Regions from separate parts of the Georgenia sp. X1117 genome, predicted to be linked through region 3. Evidence: riboswitches for the same ligand, from Rfam matches in the RefSeq annotation. Region 3 holds a riboswitch; each other region holds the start of a gene.

Evidence for each region. Region 3 has a riboswitch for thiamine pyrophosphate ahead of thiM (hydroxyethylthiazole kinase). Riboswitches for the same ligand answer to the same signal wherever they lie in the genome.
Region 1: it holds a riboswitch for thiamine pyrophosphate, as region 3 does, so the genes downstream of both, thiM (hydroxyethylthiazole kinase) here and thiM (hydroxyethylthiazole kinase) in region 3, are expected to answer to the same signal.
Region 2: it holds a riboswitch for thiamine pyrophosphate, as region 3 does, so the genes downstream of both, AC3D3D_RS10010 (thiamine ABC transporter substrate-binding protein) here and thiM (hydroxyethylthiazole kinase) in region 3, are expected to answer to the same signal.

What each region holds. Positions count from the first base shown of each region.
Region 1 is NZ_CM173492.1:1,520,808-1,528,138, reverse strand. Features, by position in the region: gene AC3D3D_RS06975 (TenA family protein) at 1-376, opposite strand, end outside; gene thiD (bifunctional hydroxymethylpyrimidine kinase/phosphomethylpyrimidine kinase) at 373-1,218, opposite strand; gene thiE (thiamine phosphate synthase) at 1,215-1,862, opposite strand; gene thiM (hydroxyethylthiazole kinase) at 1,859-2,686, opposite strand; TPP riboswitch at 2,678-2,774, opposite strand; tRNA gene AC3D3D_RS06955 (tRNA-Arg) at 3,247-3,319, shown strand; gene AC3D3D_RS06950 (hypothetical protein) at 3,576-7,331, shown strand, end outside.
Region 2 is NZ_CM173492.1:2,170,507-2,177,837, forward strand. Features, by position in the region: gene AC3D3D_RS09975 (Na+/H+ antiporter subunit A) at 1-1,805, shown strand, start outside; gene AC3D3D_RS09980 (Na(+)/H(+) antiporter subunit C) at 1,802-2,512, shown strand; gene AC3D3D_RS09985 (Na+/H+ antiporter subunit D) at 2,509-4,110, shown strand; gene AC3D3D_RS09990 (Na+/H+ antiporter subunit E) at 4,107-4,877, shown strand; gene AC3D3D_RS09995 (MrpF/PhaF family protein) at 4,877-5,263, shown strand; gene mnhG (monovalent cation/H(+) antiporter subunit G) at 5,260-5,640, shown strand; gene AC3D3D_RS10005 (DUF4235 domain-containing protein) at 5,723-5,998, shown strand; TPP riboswitch at 6,027-6,132, shown strand; gene AC3D3D_RS10010 (thiamine ABC transporter substrate-binding protein) at 6,189-7,331, shown strand, end outside.
Region 3 is NZ_JBYMUV010000002.1:62,987-70,317, reverse strand. Features, by position in the region: gene AC3D3D_RS15410 (HAD-IIA family hydrolase) at 1-132, shown strand, start outside; gene AC3D3D_RS15405 (TenA family protein) at 346-1,047, opposite strand; gene thiD (bifunctional hydroxymethylpyrimidine kinase/phosphomethylpyrimidine kinase) at 1,044-1,889, opposite strand; gene thiE (thiamine phosphate synthase) at 1,886-2,533, opposite strand; gene thiM (hydroxyethylthiazole kinase) at 2,530-3,357, opposite strand; TPP riboswitch at 3,349-3,445, opposite strand; gene AC3D3D_RS15385 (hypothetical protein) at 4,094-4,252, shown strand; gene AC3D3D_RS15380 (potassium-transporting ATPase subunit F) at 4,249-4,338, shown strand; gene kdpA (potassium-transporting ATPase subunit KdpA) at 4,338-6,008, shown strand; gene kdpB (potassium-transporting ATPase subunit KdpB) at 6,011-7,331, shown strand, end outside.

The sequences.
Region 1 (7,331 bases), on a different replicon from region 3:
AGGAGGTGTAGGCAACCGTGGTCGGTGAGGGCTCGGCGGCGGTGAGGTCGGTGACGTGGGTGGCGTGCAGCTGCCGCTCGACCTCGACCACCTCCCGCGCGGCCTGCGCCCAGAATGCCATTTCCTCCGACGCCTGGGCCTGAGCGGCGGCCGCGGCCAGGACCCGGCCGTAGTCGGCCAGGTAGAGCGCGTCCTGGGCGAGGTAGTGCCGGAACGTCTCTTCCGCCAGGGTCGCGTCGCTCAGCTGGTGCAACAAGGGCAGCGCGTCGATCGCCTCGCGGACCCTGGCCGTGCGATGCCACGCCACGGTGCTGAACACGCCAGTGTCGTCGTGGTCGCGAATCGTCTCGGGCATGGAGGTGTGTGGGCTGGTCATCGGTCGCTGTCCTTCCAGTCGTTCTCGTCTTTCCAGATGTCGTGGCAGTGGTGCACGGGGCCGGGTCCGTGGCCGATGTGGAGCGCGTCGGCGGCCCGCAGGGTGCCGGTGAGCCAAGTCTTGGCCTGGCGGGTGGCCTCTAGCAGGGACCCGGTGCGCGGGGCGAGTGCGGCGATCGCGGAGGACAGGGCGCACCCGGTGCCGTGGGTGTTGACCGTGGCTACCCGCGGGCCGGTCAGCAGCTGCTCGCCCGCGTCGTCGAGCCACAGGTCGGTGGCGTGTGCGTCGCCGCCGAGGTGGCCCCCCTTGACCAGCACCCGCGCGGCGCCCAGCTCCCGGAGCGCGATGGCCTGGGCGCGCATGGTGTCGAGGTCTTCGGCGGGGTCGGCGTCGAGCAGCACGGCGGCCTCGGGGACGTTCGGCGTGATGAGGGAGACGTACGGCAGGAGTTGGCGCATCGGCTCGACGGCGTCCTCGGCCAGCAGCCGGGAACCGGCGGTGGACACCATGACGGGGTCGAGGACCACAACCGGCACCGCGTCGGAGCGCTTGTCGAGGAAGGCGAGGACGGTCTCGATGGTGGCCGCGGAGGCGAGCATCCCGATCTTGGCGGCGTCAACCGCCACGTCGTCTACGAGGGTGCCCAGCTGGGCGCGGACGAAGTCCGCGGGGACGACGTGGACACCGGTGACTCCCTGGGTGGACTGGGCGGTCAGTGAGGTGAGCACCGCGGTGCCGTAGGCACCCAGTGCGGAGAAGGTCTTGAGGTCGCCTTGAATACCGGCCCCGCCGGAGGGATCGGAGCCGGCGATCGTCAGCGCGATCGGTGGGCGGGGGTTCACGGTTGCCCGTCCCACGCGGCCCGCAGGCTCGCGGCCGCCACGGCTGGTTCCTCCGCGGCGCACACCGTCGAGACGACCGCCACGCCGGCGGCGCCGCTGTGGCGCAGCATGCCGGTGCGTTTCGTGGTGATGCCGCCGATGGCGACGACCGGCCACGGGCTCGCGGCGGCCACCGCAGCCACCCCGCCCGGGCCGATCGGAGTGCCGTGGTCAGGCTTGGTCGCCGTCGGCCACACCGGTCCAACGCCGAGGTAGTCCAAGACGCCGTCACCGAGCCCGCGTGCTGTGCGAACCTGCTCGATCGTGCTGACCGACAGCCCGACCATGGCGTCCGGCCCGAGCAACTGCCGGGCCTGAGCAGGCGGCATGTCGCGCTGACCGACGTGGACGCCGTCGGCGCCGATGTCCTGAACGAGGTGGACCCGGTCATCGATAATCAGCGGCACCCCGGTCCCCGCCAGCACCTCGCGGACCGCCACGCCGAGGGCGACGAAGTGGGCGTCGGTGGCGCCCGGGTCACGCAACTGCACCACGGTGACTCCGCCCGCGACCGCAGCCTGCACGGTCGCGGGCACCCCCCGTGGGCCGCACAAACCGGTGTCGGTGACCAGGTAGAGGCTGAGGTTCACCGGTCGGCGGGTCACCGGAGCACCACCTTCTCGGTCAGCTCCTGCGGGTTGAGGGTGGCGAGAGAGTCCAGCAGCGCAACGGCGAAGCTCCCCGGCCCGGCGGCACGCTCGGCCGCGACCTCGGCGGCCACGGTGTACGTCGCGGTCGCGGCCGTGGCGGCCAGGAGCGGGTCGTCGGTGGTGGCGGCGAAGGCAGCCATGAGTGCGCCCAGCGCGCACCCACCGCCAGTGACCTGGGTCAACCATCGATGGCCGTTGGCCACCCGCACCAGCCGGGTGCCGTCGGTGAGGTGGTCGACCTCCCCGGAGACCGCGACGATGGTGCCGTGCTCCCGGGCCAGCGCCCGGCCGGCGTCGAGGGCATCCTCGGCGGCGTCGACGCTCTCCGGACCCCGCCCACCGCTGCCCCCACCGGCGAAAGCGAGAATCTCTGAGGGGTTGCCACGGACGAGTGCCGGGGAGGCGTGGGCGAGCAGGTCGACGACAACCCGGCTGCGCCAGGCGAGCCCACCCACCCCGACCGGGTCGAGCACCCACGGGGTGCCGGCCGCCGCGGCGGCACTGACCGCGCCGTGCATCGCAGCCACCGTCGCCTCTTGGGGCGTGCCGAGGTTGACCAGGACCCCGTCGGCGACGGCGGCGAACGGCCCGGCTTCCTCCGGGTTGTCCACCATCGACGGACTGGCGCCGACCGCGAGCAGGACGTTCGCTGTCCACTGAGCGACGACGACGTTGGTCAGGCACTGCACCAGCGGGGCATGCCCGCGCATCGCAGCCAAGGCCTCGCCCACAGCGGCAGCATCGAGTGGGACAGTAGGGACGGAAGAAGGTGCCGACATCGGCGACGTTCCCTTCGCTAGTACGAACTAGATCAGGTTCAACGGGTGTGATCTCAGCCGTACCAGCACGGCACCCCGCGTCATTCACCAGCTTAACATCCGCACCGTTCCCAGCACCGTGCCCTCGCTTCAGCGATCGCAAAAGGGTCGCGCCTCGGACCGTCCGGGCGTGCTGTCACCAGTGCCCGGCTGCGCTACGGCGTTCCTTGGCCGCCGCAGCCCTCACCATGGCGCCTCACCAGACAACGGCTGCGCAACCTTAAAATGTGCAGTCGACTTCGGACACTCGTGCAGTGGACTTCGAAAACTGACACACGTGCAGCGCGGGCGTCGACAGGATGAGCCAGATCGCGTGCGCCGGTACGTCGAGCACGGCCTCGACCACCAGTGTGGTCGCTGTGGTGGTGACTGTGGACCGCATGTGGTGCCCCCGGTGAGAAATCGGTGCGACGTTGCACCTGACGTGAACCCTGCCACACTTCCGTGCCCCCATGGTCAGCGGGGTCGCCAGGTGGGACGCGGCCCCCGTCCGTGGCGCGCTATCCTTGGTCGGCCTTCCTGCCTTCGTAGCTCAGGGGATAGAGCACCGCTCTCCTAAAGCGGGTGTCGGCGGTTCGAATCCGCCCGAGGGCACCCCGTCGCCCGCCCCCGTGGTCCTGTGACCCAGGCCGCGAGCGAGCGGGCTTGCGCTCAGCCGTCCGGGTGGGCATGATTGTCGTCAGACGGAGCGTGACGCCTGCCCCCCCTGCGCGTCACGCTCCGTTCTTGTCTGTCCGGGCGGGTCGCCCGCGGCGCCGAGGCCGCGACGCCGCCACCCCGCCGCCGGCCAGCGCCCGACACCACTGCCGTCGCTCCGACGCGCGGGCCGTCGCGCGCCTACCCTGGTGGGATGACGCCTCCGCCGATCCCGCCCTTCCGCCGCGGCCGGGACAGCGACCGGCGACGCGCCAGGTCCGCCCCGACGACCGACGCCCCGGCCACCACCGGGCAGCCGGCCCACGCGGCCGAGGACGCCACCGGTGAGGCGGCCGCCGGCGGGGACGATGCCGGCTCGCCCGACGCCGACCAGACCACCGCCGCGGGTGCCCCCGCGGGTGCCGGGGACGCCGCCCGGCCCGAGGATGCCCGGCCCGAGGATGCCCCGCACGGTCCCCGGCCGGGGACCCGCACCGGGGCCGTGGCCCGCGCCGTCGAGCGCTGGATCGCCGACCTCACCGCGCTGGGCGCCGAGGGGCTGGGGGAGGACGACGACCTCGGCGAGGCCGTCCTCGACCTCACTCACGCCCACCCCGGCGGGACCGCCCAGCTCTACGCGGGCCGTCCCACCCGCCTGTCCAACCTCGTGCGCGAGCGGCAGGCCGCGGTCACGGCGCACCAGGACGCCCGGGCGGTGCGCTCGCGGGCCGAGGACCTCGCCCAGCGCTTCGGCGTGGCCCCGACGTACCTCGCCACCGGGGTGGCCACCTGGTCCGCGCTCCCGCCGCCGGTCCTCGACGACGACCTCGACCCGTCCTCGACCTCAGCCGGCCGGGCGGACGACGCCGGCGTCGAGCCCCCGATCGTGCGCACCATCCGCACCCCGGTCTTCCTGCGCGGCGTACGCCTGCAGCCGGTCTCCGCCGACGGCGAGGTCGAGCTCACCCTCGAGCGCACCGTCGAGCTCAACCCCGTCCTCGCCCGCGCGCTGACCGAGGCGGGCCTGCCCGGCGAGGCCGTCGACCACCTCCCGCCGCTCGGTCCGGCCTCCAGCCAGCGCGAGGCCCTGGTCGGCGTCGCCGAGCTGGCCGCCCGGTACCTGCCGGGCCTGGAGATCGAGGACCGCGTCGTCGTCGGCACCTTCCTGCACCCGGGCCAGGTGGCCGTGGAGGACCTGCGCGCGATGGTCCCGCACCTGGCCTCCTCCGACGTCGTGGCCGCGCTCGCCGGGCACGACCAGGCGCGCGCCGCCCTCGGGGGTGCCCTCCCGCCCGAGGAGGACACCGACCCCGACCCCGACGAGGAGCGCGCGGTGGGCGACGTCGAGGTCGCCGGCGAGCAGGCGGTCCGCCTGGTCGGGCAGGGCGGGCACCTCGTCGTCGACGCACCGCCCGGCGCCGACGACGTCGGGGTCGTCGCGGCCACCCTCGCCCGCGCCGCGGCCGACGGGCGCACGGTGCTGTACGTGCCGGGCGACCGGCGCACCGGACGGTCCACCGTGGCCCACCTCCACGAGCTGGGCCTCGGCGAGCTCGTGCTCGACCTGCGCGCCGACGGCGGCTGGCGCGAGGAGGCCTCCCGCTCGGTGCGGCGGGGGATGGAGGCGCCGGCGGTCGCCGTCGACGAGGCCGCCGTGCGACGCACCCGCGAGGAGCTGCGCGCCGCCCGCTCGCAGGTGCGCGAGCAGCTCGACTCGCTGCATCGGCGTCACGAGGGCTGGGGGGTCTCGGTCTTCGACGCGCTGCAGGCCCTGGCCCGCCTCACCGCGCAGAACCCCGGCCCCCGCACCGGTGCGCGCATTGCCGGGCAGGACCTGCGCGCGCTCAGCGGGAGCGCCCGCACCGGAGCGGCCGCCCGGCTCGCCCGCGCCGCGACCCTGGGTGCCTTCACGCTCAGGCGATCGAGCACCCCCTGGTACGGCGCCCGCCTGACGACCAACCAGGAGGCCGCCGACGCGCTCGCCCGCGTCCAGCGGCTCACCGGCGTCGAGCTCCCGGCCGTCGACGACCTCGTCGGCTCCACGGCCGTGCAGACCGGCCTCAAGCGCGCCACCACCCTGCGTGAATGGCACGAGCAGCTCGAGATGCTCGACGGCGTGGCCGATGCTCTGGACGTCTTCCTCCCTCAGATCTTCGAGCACTCCGCCGCGGACATGGTCACGGCCACCGCGCCGCGTCAGGACCGGCGCGCGCAGGAGACCGTCATGCCGGGCGGCACCCGGCGCCGCCTCGTCCGGCAGGCTCGCGACCTCGTGCGGCCGGGCCGCTCGGTGGCCGACCTGCACACCGAGCTGCTGCGCGTCCAGGAGCAGCGCGAGATCTGGACCCGGCACTCCACCGGCGGCGGCTGGCCCCGGCTGCCCGACGGGCTGGCCGACATCCGCGAGCTCGAGCGGGAGACCGCCGAGGACGTGGCCGCCCTCGACGCGGTGCTCGACCGTTCCCAGGGGCGCGGCGCGCTCGCCGACCTCCCGCTGGACGAGCTGCGCCGCACGGTCGAGGCCCTCGAGGCCGACACCACCGCCCTGCGGACCCTGCCCGAACGCACCCGCCTGGTCGACGAGCTGCGCGCCGAGGGACTGGGCGAGCTCCTCGACGACCTCGCCGCGCGCACCGTTCCGGACGACCTCGTCGTGGCCGAGCTGGACCTGGCCTGGTGGAGCTCCGTGCTCGAGCAGGTGCTGGCCGACGAGCCCGCCCTGTCCGGCCGGGAGCCGGCCGCGCTGGCCGCCGACCTGGCCGACCTCGAGCGCCTCGAGGCCGAGCAGCGGGCCACCCTCGTCCCGGCCGTGCGCTCGGCGGCCGCCGACCGGCTGCGGCGCGCCGTGCGGACGCACCGCACGCAGGCCGCGCACCTGTGGGAGCAGCTGGCCGCCGACCGGGGCGCCACCCTGGGCAAGGCGCTGGCCGAGCACCCCGAGGTCGCGCCGACGATCCGACCGGTCCGCGCCGCGGCGCCCCTCCTGGCCGCGCAGATCCTGCCGCCCGGCCCCACGGTCGACCTCGCCGTCCTGCACGGCATCGAGCTCCTCCCCATCGCCCAGGTCGTCTCCGTGCTGGGCCGGGCCCGTCAGGTCGTGGTGGTCGCCGACACCCAGCGCCACCCCGGCGGTGCGGCCTCCGCGCTGGCCGAGGTGCTCCCGGCCATGCGGCTGCCCTCCGTACGCGGGCCGCTGGTGCCCGGAGCCGCGCGCCTGCTCGCCGCCCACGGCTACGAGGGCGTGGTGGCGCCGGTGCCCTCGGTGCGCACCGACGGCGGGGTCCGCCTCGAGCACGTCGACGGCTACGGCACGCCCGCCCCGGGCTCGGAGACCGTGGAGTCGGTCGACGCCGAGGTGCACCGCGCGGTGGAGGTGGTCCGCGAGGAGGTGCACGCCGCCCCGCTCGCCTCGCTGGCCGTGGTCACGCCGTCGGCCCGGCACGCCGCCCGCGTGCGCGAGGCGATCGCCGAGGCCGCCGTCGCCGACCCGGCGCTCGAGGCCGCGCTCGACCCGCGGCTCGTCGAGCCGCTGGTGGTTGCCGACCTGGCTGACGCCGGTGGGCTGCGGCGCGACGTCGTCGTGCTCTCGGTGGGTTTCGGCGCCAACGCCCACGGGCGTTTCGTCCACCGGTTCGGCGAGCTGTCCTCCCCGGTGGGGCGTACCCGCATGGTCACGGCGCTCGCCGCTGCGCGGGAGTCGCTCGTCGTCGTCTCCACCATCGCCCCGGGCGCCATCGACCCGTCCCGGGTGCACCACGAGGGCGCGCACATGCTCGCCGAGCTGCTGGAGATCGCCGACGGCGCCGACCTCCGTGGTGCGGGGACGGCGGGCGAGGGGTCCGACGGCGGCACGTCGGCCGAGGAGGCTCCCGCCGAGGCCGCGCCGGAGGCGGCCCGCGCGGACGGTGCCGGCGGCGAGCCCGTCACCGGTGCGGACGCTCCCGCCGAGGGCACCCTGTCCGACGGCGCC
Region 2 (7,331 bases), on a different replicon from region 3:
TGGCCTACGGGCTGCGCCTGTGGTGGGGGGCCTTCGGCACGAAGCGGGGCGTCGAGTCCACCGAGGTGCCCCGGCGCTCCCGGCTCATCATGGCGCCCCCGGTGCTCCTGGCCGCGCTCTCGCTGGCGGCGGGCCTCGTGCCCGCTCGGGTCGAGCACTTCCTCGCCCCGCACGCCGACACCCACCCGGGCGAGCCGGGCCACCTCACCCTGTGGGGCGGCGTCGGGCCGGCGTTCTGGCTCACGGTCCTGGTGATCGTGGGCGGCGTCGTGCTGTTCACCTTCCGCAGCCAGGTCGAGCGGGCCCAGGCCGTGCTCCCGGACCACGCCGGCGCGGAGGGCGTCTACCGGCGCTCGCTGGTGGGGCTGGACCACTTCGCGGCCGACGTCACGGCGCTGACGCAGCGCGGTTCCCTGCCCGCCTACGTCTCGACGATCTTCGTCACCCTGGTCGCCGCCGTCCTCTCGGCGCTGGTGCTGTTCCCCGGCGGCGTCCCCGCGAGCCTGCGGGTGGCCGACTCGCCGCTGCAGGTCGCCGTCGCCGCGATGGTGTGCGTGTCCGCCCTGCTGGCGGCCCGCTCGCGCCGCCGGCTCAAGGCCGTCCTGCTGCTCGGGGTCGCCGGGTACGGCGTCGCCCTGCTGTTCATCCTCCACGGTGCCCCGGACCTGGCGCTCACCCAGGCGGTCGTCGAGACCGTGACGGTGGTCGTGCTGGTCCTCGTGCTGCGCCGCCTGCCCGCCTACTTCTCCAACCGGCCGCTGGCGGCCTCCCGGTGGATGCGGGTGATCATCGGCTCCGGGGTGGGCGTGACCGTGACTGTGGTGGCCCTGTTCATGACCGGTGGGCGGATCCACCCGCCGGTCACGGTCGACTTCCCGGGCGAGGTCTACGAGTACGGCTACGGCTCGAACATCGTCAACGTCACCCTCGTCGACACCCGCGCCTGGGACACCCTCGGCGAGATCTCGGTGATCGTCGCCGCCGCCACGGGCATCGCCTCGCTCGTCTTCGTCCGCATGCGCGTGGGCAGGATCGAGCGGCGCGTGGAGCCGAGGCAGGGCACCCCCGGGGTGTGGGCCGAGTACCCCGACCCGGCCGCGGGCGTGCGCGTGCAGCGCTACAAGGCCACGCCCGACCCCGCCCTGCGCGACCCGCAGCGCAACCAGCGGTGGCTCGCGGCGAGCGCCACCCTGGCCCCGGTGCGGCGCTCGGTGATGTTCGAGATCGGCGCGCGGCTGATCTTCCACACGCTGATGATCTTCGCCCTCTACCTCGTCTTCTCCGGCCACAACGCACCCGGCGGCGGGTTCGCCGGCGGCATCGTCGCCGGGATCGCGCTGGTGGTCCGCTACCTCGCCGGCGGACGGTTCGAGCTGGCGGAGGCCCTGCCGCTGCACCCCGGGCACCTGCTCGGCTCCGGCCTGGTGGTCGCCGCCGTCGCCGGCCTGACCCCGCTGGCCTTCGGCGGCACGATCCTGCAGAGCGTCGACGCCTACTTCCACCTGTGGCCCTTCGGCGAGGTGCACGTCGTCAGCTCGCTGGGCTTCGACCTGGGCGTGTTCCTCGTCGTCGTCGGCCTGGTGCTGGACATCCTGCGCTCGTTGGGCGCCGAGGTCGACCGGCACGGCGAGCTCGAGGGCGAGCAGGCCCCCGACCTGTCCCACGACGACCCCGCGCGCGCCGCGGACGACCGGGTCGCCGGCGTCGACCGGCGCGACGAGGTCGACGACGAGCTCCAGGACCAGGCCGCTACCACCGCGCGCGCCGGCGGCGCGACGCCCGACCAGGGGAGGGAGAGGCAGTGATCGACACCAGCCCCTCGGTGGCGCTCCTCGTGGTCGTCGCGGTCCTCATCGGGACCGGCGTGTACCTCGTCCTCGAGCGCTCGCTCTCGCGCATCGTCATCGGCGCGAGCCTCATCACCCACGGCATCAACGTCCTCATCCTCGTGGCCGGCGGTCGCGCCGGGGACCCGCCGCTCATCGGCACCACCGATGCCGAGGACATGTCCGACCCCCTGCCGCAGGCGATGATCCTCACCGCCATCGTCATCAGCCTCGGCATCACCGCCTTCCTCCTGGCGCTGGCCTACCGCTCCTGGCAGCTCAACGGCCACGACGAGGTGCAGGACGACCTCGAGGACCGGCGCATCGCGCGCCGCGCCGCCCGCGACGAGCTCGACGCGCGCTCGACGGACGACTCCGGATCCACCCTCGAGCAGGAGGCCGCCACGACCTTCGACGAGACCGACACCGAGCACGGCTCGGGCCGGGCGAGCCACGCACCGCCGCCGCCGGGGTCGGCCGAGACCCGCGTCGGCGTGCGCGGCGTGCCCCGGGCGGCCGTGGGCGCCGAGCAGGTCGACCGGCCGGCGCGGACGGACGCGCGCGACGGGCGCGCAGGCGGCGATCGCGCGGACGACCGGGGCTCGCGCGACGGGCGCGGCGACGACCGGCGCTCGGGCGGCGACCGGCGCCGCGCCGGTGAGCACGACGGGGAGGCACGCTCATGAGCTGGCTCCTCGCCGTCCCGGTCATGCTGCCCATCCTCGGTGCGGGCGGCTCGCTCGTGCTCGCCCGCTTCCGTCGCGCGCAGGGCATCATCTCGGTGTCCGTGCTCAGCATCGTCCTGGCCGTGGCCATCGTGCTGCTGGTGGCCGTCGACTCCGGCCCGGTCGTGCTCAACATCGGCGGCTGGTCGGCGCCGGTGGGCATCGTCCTGGTTGCCGACCGGCTCTCCGCGCTCATGCTCGTGGTCTCGGTGGCGGTCACCCTGGCCGTCCTCGTGTACGCGTTGGCGCAGAATCTCGCCGACGGCGACGAGGGCGCGCCGGTGACGATCTTCCACCCGACCTTCCTCGTCCTGTCGGCCGGCGTGTCGAACGCCTTCCTCGCCGGGGACCTGTTCAACCTCTACGTCGGCTTCGAGATGCTGCTGGTGGCGAGCTTCGTGCTCATCACCCTGGGCGGCACGCGCGACCGGATCCGTTCGGGCACGGTCTACGTCATCGTCTCCCTGGTCTCCTCGCTGGTGTTCCTCGCCGGCATCGCCTTCGTCTACGCGGCCGCGGGCACGGTCAACATGGCCCAGCTCGCGCAGCGCCTGCCCGAGCTCGACCCCGGGGTGACCATCGTCCTCGAGGCGGTGCTGCTGGTCGCCTTCGGCATCAAGGCCGCCCTGTTCCCTCTGTCCGCCTGGCTGCCCGACTCCTACCCGACGGCGCCGGCGCCGGTGACCGCGGTCTTCGCGGGCCTGCTCACCAAGGTCGGCGTCTACGCGATCATCCGCTCCCAGATCACCCTCTTCGGCGACGACCGGCTCAGCCCCGTCCTCATGTGGGTGGCCCTGGCGGCGATGCTCATCGGCATCTTCGGCGCCGTCGCGCAGGCCGACCTCAAGCGACTGCTGTCCTTCACGCTCATCAGCCACATCGGCTACATGATCTGGGGCGTCGGCACGGCCACGACGGCGGGGCTGTCGGCCGCGATCTTCTACGTCGCCCACCACATCACCGTCCAGACCGGCCTGTTCCTCGTGGCCGGGCTCATCGAGCGGCGCGGCGGGACCACGTCGCTGGTCCGGCTCGGCTCGCTGGCCCGGCTCGCCCCCCTGCTGGCGGTGCTCTACCTCGTCCCGGCGCTCAACCTGGCCGGCATCCCGCCGTTCACCGGCTTCCTGGGGAAGGTCGGCCTCATGCAGGCCGCCGCCGAGGACGGCTCGTGGATGTCCTGGATGCTCGTCGCGGGTGGCCTGGTGACCTCGCTGCTCACCCTCTACGCCGTGGTCAAGGCGTGGAACATGGCCTTCTGGCAGGAGGCGCCCGAGGAGCTCCAGGGCACCCCCTCGCCGCGGACGATGACCGTCTCGGCGGGCGCCGTCGTCGCCCTGTCGCTGGCCATCTCGGTGGCGGCCGGCCCGATCGTGCGCTACGCGGACACCGCCGCACGCGACCTCATGCTGCGCACCCCCTACATCGCGGCCGTCCTGCCGGGCGGCGAGCGGGGCGACGGCATCTCCGACGAGGTCGCCGAGCAGGGCGAGGAGTCCGGCGACCTGCCCGTGGAGACCCCGAGCGAGGAGCCGTCGCTCGGAGAGGAGGGTGTCCCGTGACCGACCGCCACACCCCGGGCCGGGCCGGGGTGGAGACCGCCGCCGACCCGCGCACCAGCTCCGCGCGCCCGTCGGGCAGCCACCGGCCCGGCGCCCGCGCCGCCTGGGGCCGGCGCCGCCGCACGGCCGCCGCCCGACGGCGCCTGGCCCCGACGTCGTGGAAGCTCGTCATCGGGCTCACCGTGGTGTGGGTGCTGCTGTGGGGCGACCTCTCGCTGGGCAACCTCGTGGCCGGCTTCGCGCTGGCGCTGTTCGTCACGATCCTCATGCCGATGCCGCGGGCCACCGGACGCACCACCGTGCGGCCGCTGGCGGTCGTCGTGCTCGCCGCGGTGTTCGTCAAGGAGGTGCTCGTCGCCTCCTGGGACATCGTCACGCTGGTCGTGCGGGGGCGGGCGCCGCGCGGCGCCGTCATCCGCGTCCAGATGCGCTCGCACTCCGACCTCATCCTCACCGCCACCGGCGGCATGTGCTCGCTCGTGCCCGGCTCGCTGGTGGTCGAGGCCATGCGCAACTCCGGGATGCTCTACATGCACATCCTCGACGTCGACGTCGCCGGCGGTCTCGAGCAGGCGCACGCCGACGTGCTCGCCCAGGAGGAGCGCCTGCTGCGTGCCTTCGCCACCGACGACCAGCTGGTCGACGCCGGCTTCCGCCCCGGCTGGTCGCGCCGCGCCGGACGCCTGCCGGCCCCCTCGGTCGAGGGCGCCGCAGCCTCCGCGCCGGCCGAGGACCCGGCCGGGACGAGCACGGGAGGTGAGGCCTGATGGAGATCGTCGTCTACGTGTGCCTGGGCATCGTCGTGCTCGCGATCTTCGTCGCGCTGGCGCGGATGGAGCGCGGTCCCTCGACCCTCGACCGCGCGGTGGCCACCGACGTCGTCACCGCGTCCGTCGTGGCGCTCATCGCGCTGCTCATCGCCTGGACCGGGAGCGCGGCCTACGTGCCGATCCTCGTGGTGCTCACGCTGGTCGGCTTCCTCACCACGGTGACGATCGCGCGGTTCACCTCGGTGGAGCGGTCCGACGAGGCGCGCATCCTCACCAAGGAGGAGCTCGAGCAGGTGCTCGAGCGCGAGCGGGAGATGGACGACGACGACGCGCCGGTGCACGGTCCGGAGTCGCCGCGCGTGACGGGGGAGGAGCAGTCATGAGCTGGACGGCGGTGGCCTCGGTGCTCGGCGGTGTCTTCCTCGTGGCGGGTTCCCTGCTCGTCCTGGTCGCGGCGGTCGCGCTGGTCCGGTTCCCGGACCTGTTCGCGCGCATGCACGCTGCGGCCAAGCCCCAGGTGCTCGGCCTGTCCCTGCTGATGATCGGCGTGGCTCTCGAGGTGCGCGACTCCCGGATCGGGTGGACCCTGGTCCTCGTCGTCGCGTTCCAGTTCCTCACCGCACCGATCAGCGCGCACATGGCCGGGCGCGGCGGCTACCGCACCGGTCGCGTGGACCGGTCGGCGCTCGTGGCCGACGAGCTGGCGGAGGACATCGAGGCCGCCGGAGGGGACCACGCGTACAAGCAGACTGGGGCATGATCGTCCCAGCGGGAGCGCACGGCCGACCGTGCGGGACACCGACAACCCCCGGGACGCCCGTCCCGGACCACGGAGGGCAGAGATGGACATCGGCTGGAAGATCGTCAGCACCGGCGCCGGCGCGGTCGCGGGCATCGCCGCGAACAAGATCCTGCAGAAGGGCTGGGTCGCGGTGACCGGGCACGAGCCGCCGGAGGCCATCGACGGCGACGACTCGGTCTCGCTGGTCGAGATCGTCATCTTCTCCGCCGTCTCGGGCGCCGTCATCGGGCTCATCCGTCAGCTCGCCACGCGCCAGGCCGCGAAGTGGTACAAGCCCGCGGAGCTCGAGCTGGCCAAACTCACCGACGACGACTGAGGCCCCGCCTCGCCGGGGTAGCATGGCCGGCGAACGACAGGGGAGCGCCCACGTGGCGCTGAGAGTGCGGCACGCCGCAGACCCTCGAACCTGATCCGGTTAGCACCGGCGGAGGTAGTCGGGACTTCTCTCCGTCGTCGCGGCACCCGCCGCGACGACGAACCCTGCGCACCCACACGGGAGGCAGGCCATGCACAGCAGCATCACCGGTACGACCAGCAGCACCCGCACGACGACGATCACCGCCCGCGTCCGCCCGGCGCGGCTCCTCGGCGCCACCGCCCTGGCGCTGACCCTCGCCGGCTGCTCCCTCGGCGGCGGGGACAGCTCCGACGACCCGGCACCGGGGAGTGGCAGCGACGAGGCGGGCACGGAGAGCGGCAGCGGCGAGGCCGCGGGCGGCGGCTCCGGCAACGGGGGTTCCGGCAGCGGCGGCGAGGTCGCCCTGGTCACCCACGACTCCTTCAACATCCCCGAGGAGCTCGTCGCGCAGTTCGAGCAGGACACGGGCTACACGCTCGTCGTCACCGCGCCGGGCGACGCCGGCAGCGTCGTCAACGAGCTCCTGCTCTCCGCGGGCAGCCCGAGCGCCGACGTCGTCTACGGCATCGACAACGCCTACGCCACGCGCGCGATCGACGGCGGGGTGCTCGAGCCCTACATCTCGCCCGCGCTGCCGGACTCCGCGCAGGACCTCCTGCTCGAGGGCAGCGACGAGCTGACCCCGATCGACTTCGGCGACGTCTGCCTCAACGTCGACACCGCCTGGTTCGCCGAGGACGGCCGCCCCGCGCCGACGGACCTCGAGGACCTCGCCGACCCCGCCTACGCCGACCTCACCGTCGTCACCGACCCCAACACCTCCTCCCCGGGCATGGCCCTCCTGCTCGCGACCGTGGCCGAGTACGGCGAGGACGGGTTCGCCGGGTACTGGCAGCGCCTGGCGGACAACGGGGTGCGCGTCGTCGACTCCTGGTCGGACGCCTACTACGTGGACTTCACCGTGGTCGGCGGCGACCGACCCGTCGCCCTGTCCTACTCCTCCTCGCCGGCCGCCACCCTCACCGAGGACGGCTCCGCCTCGACCACCGCGGCGGTGATGGACACGTGCGTGCGGCAGGTGGAGTACGCGGGCGTGGTCGCGGGGGCGGCGAACCCCGAGGGGGCGCGCGCCGTCGTCGACTGGCTGCTCTCGGAGGAGGTCCAGGCCGCGCTGCCCGGGTCGATGTACATGTACCCCGTCGACGACGCCGCCGCGCTGCCCGAGGAGTGGGCCGAGTTCGCGCCGCCCGCCGAGGAGCCGCTCGGTGTCCCGGCCGCCGAGATCGAGGCG
Region 3 (7,331 bases):
ATGCACCCTGATGGTGTGGAGACCTCACAGGCGGGTTTCTTCTCCCCGGATGAGCTTCCGGCACCGTTGCTCCCCATGCACCCGCGGTGGCTCACCGACGCCCTCTCAGGCGACACAGGACTCATCGACTGATAGGACGCATCCCCTTCGGGGCGCATGGTGTCAAAAGCGCTGGCGCTTCTCGTGCGGAGCACCGGCCTGAGCGCGCCGTTTACCTTGATCAACCCCGGGTCCGGTCTCCCACCGTCCGAGCAACACCACCGGACGGTAGGAGTCTCCAGGGCGGCGACCAGCTCTCGAAAGATCATGATGAGCGCGCGCCCAAGGGCGCACCGACCAATGACCTCAGATGGGCCAGGTCTCCTGCCGGTGGGCGGCGTCCCAGAACATCCACTCGTACTGGGTGGCGCGGTGGAACGCGGTGTGCATGCGCGCCAGTGTGCCGGGGCTGGCCTGGTCGGCGAGGTGGTCCACGATGTCCCGGGCGGTGTCGGTGGCGGCGGTGAAGTCTGGATCGCCGTAGGTGGCGATCCAGTCCCCGTACGGGTGCGTGCTCAGGTCACCGACGGCGGCCTTCAAACGGGTGCCGACGTCGTCGTAGACCCAGAAGCACGGCAGGATGCCGGCCGCGAGGACCGGGTAGTTTCCGGCTGTCGCGAGGCTCAGCAGGTAGGAGGTGTAGGCAACCGTGGTCGGTGAGGGCTCGGCGGCGGTGAGGTCGGTGACGTGGGTGGCGTGCAGCTGCCGCTCGACCTCGACCACCTCCCGCGCGGCCTGCGCCCAGAATGCCATTTCCTCCGACGCCTGGGCCTGAGCGGCGGCCGCGGCCAGGACCCGGCCGTAGTCGGCCAGGTAGAGCGCGTCCTGGGCGAGGTAGTGCCGGAACGTCTCTTCCGCCAGGGTCGCGTCGCTCAGCTGGTGCAACAAGGGCAGCGCGTCGATCGCCTCGCGGACCCTGGCCGTGCGATGCCACGCCACGGTGCTGAACACGCCAGTGTCGTCGTGGTCGCGAATCGTCTCGGGCATGGAGGTGTGTGGGCTGGTCATCGGTCGCTGTCCTTCCAGTCGTTCTCGTCTTTCCAGATGTCGTGGCAGTGGTGCACGGGGCCGGGTCCGTGGCCGATGTGGAGCGCGTCGGCGGCCCGCAGGGTGCCGGTGAGCCAAGTCTTGGCCTGGCGGGTGGCCTCTAGCAGGGACCCGGTGCGCGGGGCGAGTGCGGCGATCGCGGAGGACAGGGCGCACCCGGTGCCGTGGGTGTTGACCGTGGCTACCCGCGGGCCGGTCAGCAGCTGCTCGCCCGCGTCGTCGAGCCACAGGTCGGTGGCGTGTGCGTCGCCGCCGAGGTGGCCCCCCTTGACCAGCACCCGCGCGGCGCCCAGCTCCCGGAGCGCGATGGCCTGGGCGCGCATGGTGTCGAGGTCTTCGGCGGGGTCGGCGTCGAGCAGCACGGCGGCCTCGGGGACGTTCGGCGTGATGAGGGAGACGTACGGCAGGAGTTGGCGCATCGGCTCGACGGCGTCCTCGGCCAGCAGCCGGGAACCGGCGGTGGACACCATGACGGGGTCGAGGACCACAACCGGCACCGCGTCGGAGCGCTTGTCGAGGAAGGCGAGGACGGTCTCGATGGTGGCCGCGGAGGCGAGCATCCCGATCTTGGCGGCGTCAACCGCCACGTCGTCTACGAGGGTGTCCAGCTGGGCGCGGACGAAGTCCGCGGGGACGACGTGGACACCGGTGACTCCCTGGGTGGACTGGGCGGTCAGTGAGGTGAGCACCGCGGTGCCGTAGGCACCCAGTGCGGAGAAGGTCTTGAGGTCGCCTTGAATACCGGCCCCGCCGGAGGGATCGGAGCCGGCGATCGTCAGCGCGATCGGTGGGCGGGGGTTCACGGTTGCCCGTCCCACGCGGCCCGCAGGCTCGCGGCCGCCACGGCTGGTTCCTCCGCGGCGCACACCGTCGAGACGACCACCACGCCGGCGGCGCCGCTGTGGCGCAGCATGCCGGTGCGTTTCGTGGTGATGCCGCCGATGGCGACGACCGGCCACGGGCTCGCGGCGGCCACCGCAGCCACCCCGCCCGGGCCGATCGGAGTGCCGTGGTCAGGCTTGGTCGCCGTCGGCCACACCGGTCCAACGCCGAGGTAGTCCAAGACGCCGTCACCGAGCCCGCGTGCTGTGCGAACCTGCTCGATCGTGCTGACCGACAGCCCGACCATGGCGTCCGGCCCGAGCAACTGCCGGGCCTGAGCAGGCGGCATGTCGCGCTGACCGACGTGGACGCCGTCGGCGCCGATGTCCTGAACGAGGTGGACCCGGTCATCGATAATCAGCGGCACCCCGGTCCCCGCCAGCACCTCGCGGACCGCCACGCCGAGGGCGACGAAGTCGGCGTCGGTGGCGCCCGGGTCACGCAACTGCACCACGCTGACCCCGCCCGTGACCGCAGCCTGCACGGTCGCGGGCACGCCCCGTGGGCCGCACAAACCGGTGTCGGTGACCAGGTAGAGGCTGAGGTTCACCGGTCGGCGGGTCACCGGAGCACCACCTTCTCGGTCAACTTCTGCGGGTTGAGGGTGGCGAGAGAGTCGAGCAGCGCGACGGCGAAGCTCCCCGGCCCGGCGGCACGCTCGGCCGCGACCTCGGCGGCCACGGTGTATGTCGCGGTCGCGGCCGTGGCGGCCAGGAGCGGGTCGTCGGTGGTGGCGGCGAAGGCAGCCATGAGCGCGCCCAGCGCGCACCCACCGCCAGTGACCTGGGTCAACCATCGATGGCCGTTGTCCACCCGCACCAGCCGGGTGCCGTCGGTGAGGTGGTCGACCTCCCCGGAGACCGCGACGATGGTGCCGTGCTCCCGGGCCAGCGCCCGGCCGGCGTCGAGGGCGTCCTCGGCGGCGTCGACGCTCTCCGGGCCCCGCCCACCGCTGCCCCCACCGGCCAAAGCGAGAATCTCTGAGGGGTTGCCACGGACGAGTGCCGGGGAGGCGTGGGCGAGCAGGTCGACGGCAACCCGGGTGCGCCAGGCGAGCCCACCCACCCCGACCGGGTCGAGCACCCACGGGGTGCCGGCCGCCGCGGCGGCACTGACCGCGCCGTGCATCGCAGCCACCGTCGCCTCTTGGGGCGTGCCGAGGTTGACCAGGACCCCGTCGGCGACGGCGGCGAACGGCCCGGCTTCCTCCGGGTTATCCACCATCGACGGACTGGCGCCGACCGCGAGCAGGACGTTCGCTGTCCACTGAGCGACGACGACGTTGGTCAGGCACTGCACCAGCGGGGCATGCCCGCGCATCGCGGCCAAGGCCTCGCCCACAGCGGCAGCATCGAGTGGGACAGTAGGGACGGAAGAAGGTGCCGACATCGGCGACGTTCCCTTCGCTAGTACGAACTAGATCAGGTTCAACGGGTGTGATCTCAGCCGTACCAGCACGGCACCCCGCGTCATTCACCAGCCTAACATCCGCACCGTTCCCCGCACCGTGCCCTCGCTTCAGCGACCGCAAAAGGGTCGCGCCTCGGACCGTCCGGGCGTGCTGTCACCAGTGCCCGACGCGCGTTCCTTGGCCGCCGCAGCCCTCACCATGGCGCCTCACCAGACAACGGCTGCGCAACCTTTGAATGTGCAGTCGACTTCGGACGATCGTGCAGTGGACTTCGGAACCTGACATACCCCAGAAGCCTCATCACCACATGATGCCTCACAAACTCGCTGCTCTGGAAGATCTGAGACGCAACACGGTGCGACGACTTCACGAGACACCGCCGCTCGGTATCGACCCAGCTCGAGACGATCCCTTCGCCGCTCGGCTGTGTGTCTCGTAAAGCTGTAGGTTTCCGCAACGCGACTAGGTAGGCCGTCGGCAGTGTGTGGCGTGGAACGCTGCGAGTTGTGTTGGAGGCCCTATCTAGCGTCCCCACAGCGAATGGTGACGGTTTTGCAGATTCCGGTGTGTGGGAGCCCAGTGTGGTGTCGCACCGAGTGCTGTCGGTGACCTGAGCCCCAGCCGGGGGACGACTGGCGTAAGCAGTCCATGAGGATCGGCTCGAGAGCCGTATGGATTCCGTGAGGACGCCTGTCCCGCCGCCGTGAACGGTGTGTGCTCGGTATCGCGCCGCACCTCGGCGTGCGACCGCCGGACGGCGGCCGCCCCTACTCAGAACGGAGTCCTGCTGTGCTCGACGTCCTCTCCGTGGTCGGCGTGATCGCCCTATTCGCGGTCGTCGCCCTCATCGCGCGGGCGGTGGAGAAGCTGTGATCGTACTCGAGATCCTCGCCCTCCTCCTCGGTCTCGCCGCGATCGTGTACCTGTTCATCGCCCTGCTTGCACCGGAGCGTTTCTGATGGACTGGCTCTACCTCGTCGCGAGCGTCCTCACACTCGTCGCCGCTCTCGCGGTCGTGTACCGCCCGATGGGCGACTACATGGCCTGGGTCTTCACCGCCCCAGTCTCCTCGCGCTGGGAGACGCGCGTGTTCGCCGTCCTCGGCGTCGACTCCTCCCGCGAGCAGTCCTGGCCCGCCTACCTGCGGTCCGTGCTGCTGTTCTCCCTGGTGGGCGTCCTCGCGCTGTTCGGTCTCCTGCGGCTCCAGGAGCTGTTGCCCTACTCCCTGGGCAATGAGTCGATCGATTCGGGGGTCGCGTTCAACACCGCGATCTCCTTCGTGACGAACACCAACTGGCAGGCGTACTCCGGCGAGGACCTCTCCTACACGGTCCAGTTCGCCGGTCTCGCGGTCCAGAACTTCGTCTCGGCCGCCACCGGCATCGCCGTCGCGGTCGCGCTGGTGCGAGGCCTGGCCCGGCGCCGCACGGGAACGATCGGGAACTTCTGGGTCGATCTGCTGCGTGGCACCTTCCTGGTGTTGCTGCCGGTATCGATCCTCAGCGCCGTCGTGCTGATCGCAGGCGGCGTGGTGCAGAACTTCCAGGGCTACGTGGACGTCACGACCGTCGCGGGCGGCACCCAGACACTCCCGGGCGGTCCGGTCGCGTCGCAGGAGGCGATCAAGGAGATCGGCACCAACGGCGGCGGCTTCTACAACGCCAACGCCTCCCACCCCTTCGAGAACCCGACCGGCTGGACCAGCCTGTTCCAGGTCTTCCTTATCCTGCTGATCCCCTTCTCCCTTCCGCGGACCTTCGGGACGATGGTCGGCGATCACCGTCAGGGCTACGCGATCGCCGCGACGATGGGGACCCTGTACCTCGCCTCGGTGTCCGTACTGGCCGCCTTCGAGTTCGCCGGGCAGGGCACCGCCCCTGAACTCGCCGGCGCCGCGATGGAGGGTAAGGAGACCCGCTTCGGCCTGCCCCAGTCCGTGCTCTACGCGGCGACCACCACCCTCACCTCGACCGGCTCCGTGAACTCGATGCACGACTCGTACACGGCGCTGGGCGGAATGGTCCCGATGGTGAACATGCTCCTGGGCGAGATCGCCCCCGGCGGCGTGGGCGCCGGGCTGTACGGCATGCTCGTCATCGCGATCATCGCCGTGTTCGTGGCGGGCCTCCTCGTCGGTCGCACCCCCGAGTACCTCGGGAAGAAGATCGGCCCCAGGGAGATGAAGCTCGCAAGCCTCTACATCCTGGTCATGCCGCTGCTGGTGCTCGGCGGTGTCGCCCTCAGCTTCGCGGTTCCTCCGCTGCGCCACAGCATCGAGAACGTCTCGCTGACCAACACCGGCTCGCACGGCCTGTCCGAGGTGCTCTATGCCTTTGCCTCGGGCGCGAACAACAACGGCTCCGCCTTCGCGGGGCTGACCGCCAGCACGCCGTGGCTGACCACCGCGATCGGCGTGGCGATGCTGCTGGGCAGGTTTCTCCCGATCGCCCTGGTCCTTGCCCTGGCCGGCTCGTTCGCCGCGCAGGACCGGATCCCGGCGACCTCCGGCACCCTGCCCACCCACCGCCCGCTGTTCGTGGGCCTCACCGTCGGCACGGCGCTGCTCGTGACCGCACTCGTCTTCTTCCCCGTCCTCACCCTGGGACCGCTCGCTGAAGGGCTGCAGTGACCATGCCGACCATCGACAAGACCATCCACTCCGAACACTCCGACCCGTCCTCCGCGCCGACGCCCACGTCGTCGCCGGCGCAGCCCCCTGCGCCGCGCCGCACCCTCACCCTCGCGCAGCTCCGCGCCGCCCTGCCAGGCGCGCTGCGCAGGATGACCCCCCGCGCCCAGTGGCGCAACCCCGTCATGCTGATCGTGTGGGTCGGTGCTCTATTGACCAGCGTGATGACCGTCGTCGAGCTGATCGGCGACGGCCCGGCCCCGTCCGGCGGCACTGCGGTGCCGGCGACGTTCTCCGCGGCGATCGCCGGCTGGCTGTGGATCACCGTGCTCTTCGCGAACCTCGCCGAGTCCGTCGCCGAGGGGCGCGGCAAGGCCCAGGCCGCGACCCTGCGCCGCACCCGCACCAGCACCCTGGCGCGCCTCGTCGACGGGTACGACGCTACGGCCGACCCCGGCGCGGAGACCGTGCCGACCGAGGAGATCTCCTCGGCGGACCTCGCCCGGCACGACATCGTGGTGGTCACCGCGGGCGATCTCGTCCCCGGCGACGGCGACATCATCCAGGGCATCGCGAGCATCGACGAGTCCGCGATCACCGGCGAATCCGCGCCCGTCGTGCGCGAGTCCGGCGGCGACCGCTCCGCCGTCACCGGCGGCACCCGAGTGCTGTCCGACCGGATCGTCGTGCGCATCACCTCGACGCCAGGCCAGACCTTCGTGGACCGGATGATCTCGCTGGTCGAGGGGGCCGCCCGGCAGCGCACCCCCAACGAGATCGCCCTAAACATCCTGCTGGCCTCGCTGTCCATCGTGTTCCTCGCGGTCGCGATCACACTGAACCCCATCGCCTCCTACCCGGCGAGCCCGGCCTCGATCACGGTGCTCGTGGCGCTGCTGGTCTGCCTGATTCCCACCACCATCGGCGCCCTGCTGTCCGCGATCGGGATCGCCGGGATGGACCGGCTCGTCCAGCGCAACGTGCTGGCGATGTCCGGGCGCGCGGTGGAGGCGGCGGGCGACGTGACCACCCTGCTGCTGGACAAGACCGGCACCATCACCTACGGCAACCGACGGGCGACGGACTTCGTCCGCGTCGGCGACGCCGGGATGCACGAGCTCGTGGAGGCGGCCGCGCTGTCCTCCCTCGCCGACCCCACGCCCGAGGGCAGCTCAGTCCTCGAGCTCGCACGGGAGCGCGGCGTCGACGTCGGCACCGCGCCGCGGGGGGAGGTCGTGCCGTTCACCGCCCAGACCCGCATGTCGGGCCTGGACCTGCCCGACGGCACCCGCCTCCGCAAGGGCGCGGGCTCTGCGATCCTCG